Linked DNA regions of Haloferula helveola. The protein of the gene in region 1 binds, or shares a complex with, the protein of each later gene. Links are inferred from orthologs where the notes say so. Each region holds a gene or a part of one and is shown on either strand. Other genes may lie near its edges.

Region 1 (5,313 bases):
GGATCACCGCCCCGATGCCTGCGCCCCGGTCACCCCCGAGGCGCGGTTCGATCGCGAACTCCGGAAAACGGTAACGGGCGCGGCGTTTGATGATCCATCGTGCGATCCATGCGGTCAGGATGCCGCCGAGGACGGTGGACGCCGCCACTCCCCATTCGCTCCACCACGACCCGAACCAGGCCTTGAGCTGCGCGCCACGGGTCGGCGGCGGTTCTTTGAGACGCTCGCTCTCGGACGGCTCCACCACGGGCGGTTCGTCCGTCAGGCCGGCGGCCCTCTCGATCCAGAAGATCCGGATCGCGGTCTGGACGCAGAATGCCTCGAGCTGTTCGGTGGCAATCGGGTGCTCTTCCGCGGCGCGGACCGCCTGGGCCAGCAGGCGCTTCTGTTCGGCTTTCGGGACATCGTCCGCGACCTGGGGGCTGAGCTGGAGGATCGTGCGCTCGGGCGCTCCAAGGAAATAGAGCACGAGAACCGACGGCTTTCCTTCGCCGAAGAATCGCTCGGCGAGCTCTTCGACCCGCACGTCCTCCGGAATCATCTGGTCGCCAGCGAACAGGAAAAGGTGGAAGTCGATCAGTGAATCGTCCGAGTGGTATTCAAGGAACTGTGCCCTTTCCTTCCTCTCTCTCGGATCGAGCAGATTCTGGGGGTCACGGAGGAAGGTGGACGGGCGGGTCGCGAAGTAATCGTCGAGAAATTCCTCCGGGACATGGATCTCATGATGGAAGTCCTCCGCTTCCTCCTCGGTCGGAGGATCGGGCGGTTCCTCCTGCGCGATGACGCTCCAGTTGAAGAAGCAGAACGCTCCGATAAGCCATCCGTATCTCATGACTCCATGATCTCTCTCTCGTTGAACTCTCCGTCGTCAGCCGGATCGGACCTTTGGGTTGTGGCTCCTTGAGGCAGCACCTTGCGTTCGAAACGGGCGGGATTCCGCTTCGCATGGCGGGCGCGCTTCATCAGAACCAAAGCCAGTTGCTCGATCACCCTTTGGATCCCTTCGCCGAAACGGCCCTCCACCCAATAGGCGTGGGCCCGGCTGAGAATCAGGAAGCTGTCCTTTTCGTTTAAGAAGGCATCGAGGGTATAACCCCAGGTCATGCTGGCGACCTTGGCATCGGGGTCGATGGTCAGAATGATTCCACATCGCCCTGCCCGGTCTTCGGGAATGTCGAGGAACTGGCCTCGGTTCAAAAGCCAGAAACCGAGCTGCCGGATGTCACTGCGGCCCTCGTGGCGCGCAGTGTAGACCGCGAGGAAGAGTTGGGGAAAGCGGGCCTCGAACTGGTGAAGCATCCGACCTACACGGGTGCGCTCGGTGCTTCGCATCAGTCCGGCCCTGTCTTCGATCCGGTGCAGCCGCCGGTCGGTTTCCGAAAAACGCTTGTCGGCATTCTCGAGGGTAAACCCGCAGTGCGGGCAGCAGGATGCGCCTTGGTGAATGATCTGGATGCAGCGCGGGCACTTCATGGGGGCGATCCAAGCTAGAAATCACGGGCAGACGGGTCAAAGGCAAACCCGGCGACGGTCCGGCGGCGGGCTCGGGGTGATGGGACGACTGACTCCGGCTCAACCAACGGCGAAATCGGAGGCGCTTCTTTCCACAATTCGGAATCAATCCTCAGAAACTTAAGATTTCCTAATGAATCGCCCTCGAGTCCGCCCAGTCCCGGCGCTCGATCCGTCTCATCCCGGATTCCAGTGCATCAAATTTCCCGTGGATTCTGCTTGGCAAGACCCCGGGGTCTGTGCAGTCTCCGCGCCCGCCCGCAATCTGCCGGGTCGGCACACCGCATTTCCGACACATTATGGTTTCTCTCCGTCTTACCCGCAAAGGAACGAAGGATCGTCCCTACTACAAGATTGTGGCTGTTGACAGCCGCAAGCGCCGCGACGGCCGCTACATCGAACAGATCGGCACCTACGATCCGATGAAGGACGGTGACAACTGGGCGGTGGATCTCGAGAAGGCCGACAAGTGGCTTGGTTGTGGTGCGAAGCCGTCCGATACGGTGAACAGCATCATTCGCAAGGCACGCACCGCTGCGGCGAGCGCCTGATCCAGCGGATCCCGAGTTTTTCCAAACGGCCGCGTCTCCCCCGGGATACGCGGCCGTTTTGTTTTCGGGTGTTGCCGGTATCGATCCGCTGCGCCAGAGTCCGCCCGATGACGCAGCGCCGCTAGCGATCCATTCCTGTTCCATCTCCGACGCCCGACGGCTCCGTAGCCGTGCGGGCGTCTTCTGTCTCCGTAACCTGCCTTTCCCGATAATCATGGACTACGCCGCCCTCATCGAACAACGCCGCCGCAGGTTTGCGGAGGTCTCCGAAGCGATTGAGGACCCTTCCCTGTTCAGCGATGCGAAGCGTGCGACCGAGGTTATGCGGGAGCACCGGCGGTTGAAGGAGACACTGGACCTCTGGGAGGACTTGGAAAGTAGCCGGCGACAGTTGGCCGACAACGAGGAACTCGCCCGGGGAGAGGATCCGGAGCTTGCCGAGATGGCGGCGGATGAGATCCCGGAACTCCAACGACGAATTCCGGAGATGGAGGAAAAGCTTCAGTATCTTCTGCTGCCGGCCGATCCGGACGAGGACCGGGACGCGTTGGTCGAGATCCGTGCGGGCGCCGGTGGCGACGAGGCATCCCTCTTCGCCGGGGAGCTGATGCGGATGTACCAACGCTACGCGGAAAACCGGGGGTGGAAGGTCGAGCATCTCGGCAGCAGCCCTTCTGAAGTGGGTGGTTTCAAGGAAGTGGTGCTGAGGATCGCCGGCGACGAGGTGTTTCGCTTTCTGAAATACGAGAGCGGCGTTCATCGCGTCCAGCGCGTGCCCGCGACCGAGACCCAGGGCCGGATCCATACCTCGACCGTGACCGTCGCCGTGCTGCCGGAGGCTGAGGAGGTGGATATCGACCTGAAGCCTGACGATCTCCGGATCGAGGTTTGCCGGGCGGGCGGTGCCGGCGGCCAGCACGTCAACCGCACCGAGTCCGCGGTCCAGGTCTTCCACCTGCCTACGGGCATCATGGTGCGCTGCGAGGACGGCCGATCCCAAGGCCAGAACAAGGAAAGAGCGCTCCAGATCCTTCGAAGCCGGCTATACGAGCAGAAGCAGCGGGAAGTTCAGGAGAACTACTCGGCCAACCGCAGGAAGCTGATCGGTTCGGGTGACCGGTCGGAGAAGATCCGAACCTACAATTTCCCGCAGAGCCGGATCACCGACCACCGGATCGGTCTCACCACCCACAATATCGACGGGATTCTGAACGGTTCGCTGGAGGAACTCACCGATGCCTTGCAGCGGGCGGAGATGGCCGAACGGCTTGCCGAGGCCGAGGCCGCCCGCTGATTTGAGGTCCCGGGTGATCCGCTTGCAGGGTCGGCAAATGTCCCTCAATTTCCTTCCCACAGCCTCGGATTTCCCGTGAATCCAAAGTCATCCGCGGCACACTCCGTGCGTCGTCATCGATCTCAATGAGCTCCGCAGTCCAGTTTCTCCATCAAGACCGAATTCCCAGCACCGGATGTCTCGTCGTTCCGGGCCGGGTGGACTTCCATGAACTGCTTCACCTTGAGCAGCTGTTCGCAGGACGGACGATCACGTGGCTGATCGAGGAGAATGCGAAACTCGATGCGCCGGTCGCGGCTTTTCTCGAGCGTTCGGGGTCGGGCGCGGTGTTTTCGGACGACGATGCCGACCCGGCAGCAGCCGGCAAGCAACTCGAGGCGCTCATCAAGGATGGTGGGGTGCTCATTTTCATCCATGGCAAGGCGGTTGCCCGGCCGGGAACGCCGTGCCACATCCCTGGCAGAACCCTGACGACGCTCGGAGCCTTCGGCTTGCCGCTATTGCCGATCGCGATCGAGTACCCGCGTGAGGCAGCGCTTCCGATCGAGCGCGCCGCTTCCCTGCCCCGGGCCGTCTTTTCGGTGGCGAAGCCGATCCCAGCCGCCAAAGCGTCCGCCGCCGCCCTGCAGGAGGCTCTCTACGCCGCCGCCGAGGAAGCCTATGCCGGGCGTCCGTTGTTCAAGGGGTCGCTGGCGACTGCCCTACTGGAAGGGCTCAAGGCCCATCGCCGAAACAAGCTGTTCGATGGCGCTGATGACTCCTCACTCGGCTTCGACCGCTTGCTGGCAGCGGCCCTCGTTTTCTCCAAGCACATCCGCGAGGAGACCGACAACCCGCGGGTCGGGATCATCCTTCCGCCGGGTAAGGCCGGCATGGTGGCGAACCTTGCGGTCCTTTTCGCCGGGAAAACTCCGGTGAACCTGAACTTCACCGCCAGCCATGAGGCGATCCGCTCGGCCATGCGCCAGGCGAAGCTCGATCGCTACATCACCGCGGACCCGTTCGTCCGAAAGGTCGCATCGTTCCCATGGCCGCCGAACCGCGACATCATCTTCATCGAGCGCGTGCTGCCCTCGCTGAAGAGGAAGATCATCACTTGGGCGATCCTCTCACGCATCCTGCCTGCCGGCGTCTTGAAGACCCTGTTCCGTATCGGCAAGCGCAAGGGCGATGACGAGGCGGTGTTGCTCTTCACGTCCGGTTCATCGGGCGAGCCGAAGGGCGTTCCGCTCAGCCATCGCAACGTGCTGGCGAATGTCTGCCAGTTCGGCACCCGTGTGCAGGCGTCGAGCAACACGCGGATCCTCGGAAGCCTGCCGCTGTTCCACTCGTTCGGTTGTACGGTCACGCTCTGGTATCCGATCCTCGACGGGATCGATCTGGTCACCTATCCGAATCCCCTCGATACCAAGCGGCTTGGCGAGTTGATCCATCAGCACTCGATCACGTTCCTGCTCGCGACGCCGACCTTCCTCCGCGGCTACATGAAGCGGGTAAAGCCCGAGCAACTGCGGTCGCTGGAACTGGTCGTGACCGGTGCGGAGAAGCTCCCGCTGAACCTCGCCGAGTCTTTTGCCGAACGCTTCGGCGTCGAGGTTCTCGAAGGCTACGGGCTGACCGAGACGTCACCCGCCACCAACGTGAACCTGCCTGTCCCGGCGGCCATCGATGGCGAATGGGTCGTGCCGTCTTCGCGGCGCGGTTCGGTCGGCCATTTGCTGCCGGGAATCGCCGTCCGCCTGACGAATCCGGCGACCGACGAGGCATGCCCCCTCGACCAGCAGGGCATCATCTGGCTGAAGGGCTCGAACATTTTCCCCGGCTATCTCGACAGCCCGAAGAAGTCGGCTGAAGTGTTGGATGGTGAGCGCTGGTTCCGCACGGGCGATGTGGGACGCCTTGATTCCGACGGCTTCCTCTACATCGAAGGACGGATTTCCCGCTTTTCGAAAATCG
Region 2 (4,408 bases), 850 kb from region 1 along the record:
CCCGCTCGACATTCGCACCGAGCGCCTCGAGCTTCTCGTCGATGTGCTCGTAGCCGCGGTCGATGTGGTAGAGGCGGTTGATCTCGGTCGTGCCCTTGGCCGTCAGGCCGGCAAGCACGAGCGCGGCGGAGGCCCGGAGGTCGCTGGCCATCACCGGTGCGCCGCTGAGGCCTTCGACGCCGGTGATCACGGCCTTGCCGTCGGTGACCGAAATGTCGGCACCCATCCGTTTCAGCTCGGCGCAGTGCATGAAGCGCTGGGGAAAGATGGTATCGACCACGATGCTGGTTCCCGGGGTCGTGACGAACAGCGCGGTCATTTGCGCCTGCATGTCGGTCGGGTAACCGGGATAGGGCTCGGTGACGATCTCCGCCGGCATCGGCGTGTCGCCACGATGCACGGTGCAGGCGTCGCCGGTGTCGTTGAAGTGCACTTGGTGTCCGGCTTTGCGAAGGGCCGAGGTGATCGCGCTCAGGTGGCCTTCATTGACGCGGCGCAAGGTCACGCCCTCTCCAGCCAAGGCTGCTGCGGCCATGAAGGTGCCGGCCTCGATGCGGTCGGGGATGACGTTGTGAACGGTGCCATGGAGTTTCTCGACGCCCTCGATCGTGATGACCGGGGTGCCGGCGCCGCTGACCTTGGCTCCCATGGAGTTCAGGAAGTCGGCGAGGTCGATGACTTCCGGTTCGCAGGCGGCGGAGGTGATGGTGGTGATGCCTTCGGCCAGCGTGGCGGCCATCATCACGTTGTCCGTGCCGAGCACGGTCGGTCCGTTCTCACCGCAGAGATCGACCGTCGCGCCCTTGAGTCCGTCGGGCGCGGAAAGCGTCACGTTTCCTCCCTCGACCGCGGCCTTGGCGCCAAGGGCCTCAAGTCCGCGGATGTGGAGATCGATCGGGCGGTCGCCAATGACGCAGCCGCCTGGCAGCGCGACCACGCAGCGACGCTTGCGGGCGAGCAGGGGGCCCATCATGCAGACCGACGCCCGCATGCGGCGGACGATGTCATACGGCGCCGTGTCGGAGATGTCCGCCGCGGTGACCCGCACCGTGCCGGAGAAACGTTCCACGTCGGCCCCGAGACCGGTCAGGATCTGCACCATGTAGTTGGTGTCCGACACGTCCGGGACGCGGCGGATCACGACATCGTTCTCGGTCAGCAGCGCGGCGGCGAGGATCGGCAGGGAGGCGTTCTTGGAGCCGGAAATCGTGATGGCTCCGTGAATCGGAGCACCGCCGTGAACGAGAAGCTTATCCATGGATGATGAATTTGGAGGGCGGACGATCCGGTCCGCAGGATTCTGACCGGCGGACCGGAGAGTCCGCTCCCGTCACGCCTTGCGGGCGATGGGGAAACGGGGGATGCCAGAGAGGTCGTTGAGGGTCAAGACGTCCGTGAGCCCGCTTCCCTTCAGTAGCGCCTCGACCTCGGCGGATTGTTCATGGCCGATTTCGAGGGCGACCGTGCCTCCGGGATTGAGGCGGTTGGCCAACTCGGGAACGAATCGCCGGATGAGGTCGAGCCCGTCCTTCCCGCTGAAGAGCGCCAATGCCGGGTCGTGCCTGACTTCGCGGGAAACCGCCTCGCCCTCGGGGACGTAGGGGAGGTTGGCGACAATCAGGTCGAAGGTCGAGTCGGTCGGGATCGCGGCGAAGAGATCGCTCTCCACCCAGTCGACATTGTTGATGCCGTTCCGCTCGGCATTCTCGCGGGCGAGGGCAAGGGCATCGGACGAGACGTCGGCCAGCAGCACCGACGCTTTCGGGAAGTCGTGAGCCAACGAGACTCCGAGCACCCCGGAGCCGCAGCCCATGTCGAGAATGCGGGCGTCATCGGCGAGCTTTACGTTCTTCGTCAGCCACTCGGCGAGTTCCTCGGTCTCCGGTCGCGGGATGAGCGCCCGTGCATCGCAGGCGAACTCGTGGTTGCGGAAAAAGACACTGCCGATGAGGTGCTGCACCGGCACGCCTTCGCCGCGCTTCTTCAGTGCCTCGCGGAGCGGTTCGAGATCGGACTCGTCCATCGGTTCGTCGAAGCGCAGGTAGAGCGCCATGCGGGTGCAGTCGAGCTGGTGTGCGACCAGCATCTGCATGTTTCTCCGAGCCTCTGCTATCCCGCGCTTCTCAAGATACGCGGTGCCCTTGTCGAGAATGTCGAGGACGGTGGTCATGCGGTTCAATGATCAATGCTCAAGCACCAATGATCAGTTTGGAGACGAAGTCGGAGAAGAAGCGGGCTCCTTCCTCGAGGGTGGCGACGTCGATGAACTCGTCGCAGGTGTGGGCCTGGTCGATCGAGCCGGGGCCGAGGCAGATCGAAGGGATGCCGCCGGCCGACAGGTGGGCGGCGTCGGAGAACCATGGTGCGCCGACCGGCTTTGTAGCGGGACGAACGGAGCGGATGCGCTCGATCCACGGGTGGTCGGCCGGGAGTTCCATCGGCGGATTCTCGTGCGGGTTCACGACTTCAAGCGGTGTGCCTTCGGTCATCGATCGCAGCAGCGCGAGCGCGCCACCGGCATCGCGAAGGCTCGGGGTGATGCGGATGTCCAACTCGGCCTCGGCCCGGTCCGGGACGATGTTCGGCCGGCTGCCGCCACGGACAACGCCGATGTTGAGTGTCGAGCGTCCGAGAATCGGGTGGGTGAAGGTGGCGAGCTTCTCGCTCATTGCGGTTTCGAAGGGATCGAGAGCGCGGGCCAGCTTCATCACGGCGTTCTCGCCGCGTTCCGGTTGCGACGAGTGCGCGGCCTTGCCGGTCGTCCTCAGCGTCGCCCAAAGCGATCCTTTGGTGGTGTGGACCGCGTCGAGCGAGGTCGGCTCGCCGACGATCGCGAACTCGTATTCCGAGCCGTATTTGCGGGCGAATTCCTTCGATCCCCACTGACCGGATTCCTCACCCATGAAGGCGACGAAATCGATGGCCACCGGAGCGTCCTTGAGAGCTGTGGCATTTTCGCGAAGTCCCCACAGCATGGCGGCCATCGGGCCTTTGGTGTCGGAGGCGCCGCGACCCCACAGGCGACCGTCGCGGACTTCGCCCGAAAAGGGTTCGATGGTCATGCCTTCGATACCGACCGTGTCGAGGTGCGGTCCGAGAAGGATCCGCGGGCGGCCGTCGCGCGGAGCGAAGCGGGCGATCAGGTTCGGGCGGCCCGGCTTGATTTCCTCGAGCTCGACGGTCGCGCCGATTTTCCGCAGCCACTCGGAGAGAAAGGCGGCGATCCAGCCTTCGCCGGTCTGTTCGGTGCCGGGCGAGTTGTCCGGATTGACCGACGGAATGCGGACGAGCTGATGGAGGAGTTCGGTGACAGCCACGCGCGGAGCCTGAACGCTGGTCACCGAACGTCCAACCCCGACTTTGTTGGGGCGCGCATTAAAAGCCGAACTTCGGACGATGCCCGGGTCAGCGCATCTTCTTCGTCTCGATCCGCGGTGCCTCGATGAGGAGCTTGGAGGTCGCGATGTCGCCCGGGGCGACGGCGGGTTCGTCGAGCGGCAGGTTGGCGCGGCCGCCGTAGCGTTGCTCGATGATTTGTTTCACCGCGGGATCATCGAGGTTGTAGGTGCGGAACGCACGCTTCGGGCAGAGCTCGACGCCGGCCTGCTCGTAGAGCTTCCAGACGAACTCGGAGCAGTAGAGCTCGGTGTCGTTCCACTGGAAGCGGACGTCGTAGTTCTTGCCCGCCTGTTTGGTGGCCCAAGCGCGGGCTTTGGCGACGGCATCGGCTCCGACGGTTTCGCGCAGCCGGTAGGCGCGGAAGGTCCCGGCGAGGCTGCGGTCGATGAATTGCTCGAGCGGGGTCGTCCGCACCGGCTGGACGGCCTCCATCACCATCCACTTGCCCTCGTGTTGAAAAACGACGCCGCAGTGGGTGTAGGGCGAACCGGTGGCGGCCCGGACGGCATCCGATTGCGGGCCGGCGTTGCCTTGCAGAACGATGTCGCCGTCGCGGAAGTTGTAGCGTTTTTCGGCGGCCGGCTTTCGGATCGAGCCTGCTTCGGCGACGACGGGGCCGAAGGCGAAAGCCAGCAGGCAGATGAAGGATGGGGAAAACCGGATCATCCGCCGAAGCTAGGGCATCCCGGTTGGCGTGGCGAACGAATTTGCGGCAGGGTCACTTCGTCGCCTGCGCGACTTTCTCGTCGAGCATGCGTTTCAGCTCGCGCTTCGTGCCGGCCAGTTCCTTCCGGCTTGCGAGGTTCTCGATTTGCCCAGGATCGGTCGACATCCGGTAGAGTTCCTCTTCGCCGTTCCGGTAGCGCATGTAGGCCCATTCGTCGGTGCGGATGGCGTGACCTTTCGGCGGATTCAGCGCGAACGCCGCCTGCCGGACCTTGGCTTCGGGATCCTGCAGCACCGGCTTCAGGCTTTCGCCTTGGGCGCTCTCGGGAATGGGAACGCCGAG

The links. Proteins that work in one complex are often made in the same cells at the same time.
Region 2: the proteins of prfA (region 1) and prmC are in contact, whole or in part, in a crystal structure (PDB 2B3T), measured with the Escherichia coli proteins. The link is inferred for Haloferula helveola from one-to-one orthologs.

What each region holds. Positions count from the first base shown.
Region 1 is NZ_AP024702.1:5,131,643-5,136,955, forward strand. Bases 1,326-4,317 are described here. They hold prfA (peptide chain release factor 1), read left to right. Parts: upstream 1,326-2,277; coding sequence 2,278-3,357; downstream 3,358-4,317. Other genes in these bases: HAHE_RS19475 (TPM domain-containing protein), read right to left, coding at 1,326-1,473; rpsP (30S ribosomal protein S16), read left to right, coding at 1,812-2,063; HAHE_RS19490 (AMP-binding protein), read left to right, coding at 3,483-4,317. Outside these bases: HAHE_RS19470 (hypothetical protein), read right to left, coding at 1-832; more of HAHE_RS19475, read right to left, coding at 829-1,325; more of HAHE_RS19490, read left to right, coding at 4,318-5,313. UniProt on the Escherichia coli protein: Peptide chain release factor 1 directs the termination of translation in response to the peptide chain termination codons UAG and UAA.
Region 2 is NZ_AP024702.1:4,281,435-4,285,842, forward strand. The notes cover bases 251-3,009. They hold prmC (peptide chain release factor N(5)-glutamine methyltransferase), read right to left. Parts: upstream 2,171-3,009; coding sequence 1,331-2,170; downstream 251-1,330. Other genes in these bases: murA (UDP-N-acetylglucosamine 1-carboxyvinyltransferase), read right to left, coding at 251-1,258; HAHE_RS16140 (M20 family metallopeptidase), read right to left, coding at 2,190-3,009. Outside these bases: more of murA, read right to left, coding at 1-250; more of HAHE_RS16140, read right to left, coding at 3,010-3,317; HAHE_RS16145 (YiiX/YebB-like N1pC/P60 family cysteine hydrolase), read right to left, coding at 3,406-4,065; HAHE_RS16150 (sulfatase), read right to left, coding at 4,118-4,408. UniProt on the Escherichia coli protein: Methylates the class 1 translation termination release factors RF1/PrfA and RF2/PrfB on the glutamine residue of the universally conserved GGQ motif, i.e. on 'Gln-235' in RF1 and on 'Gln-252' in RF2.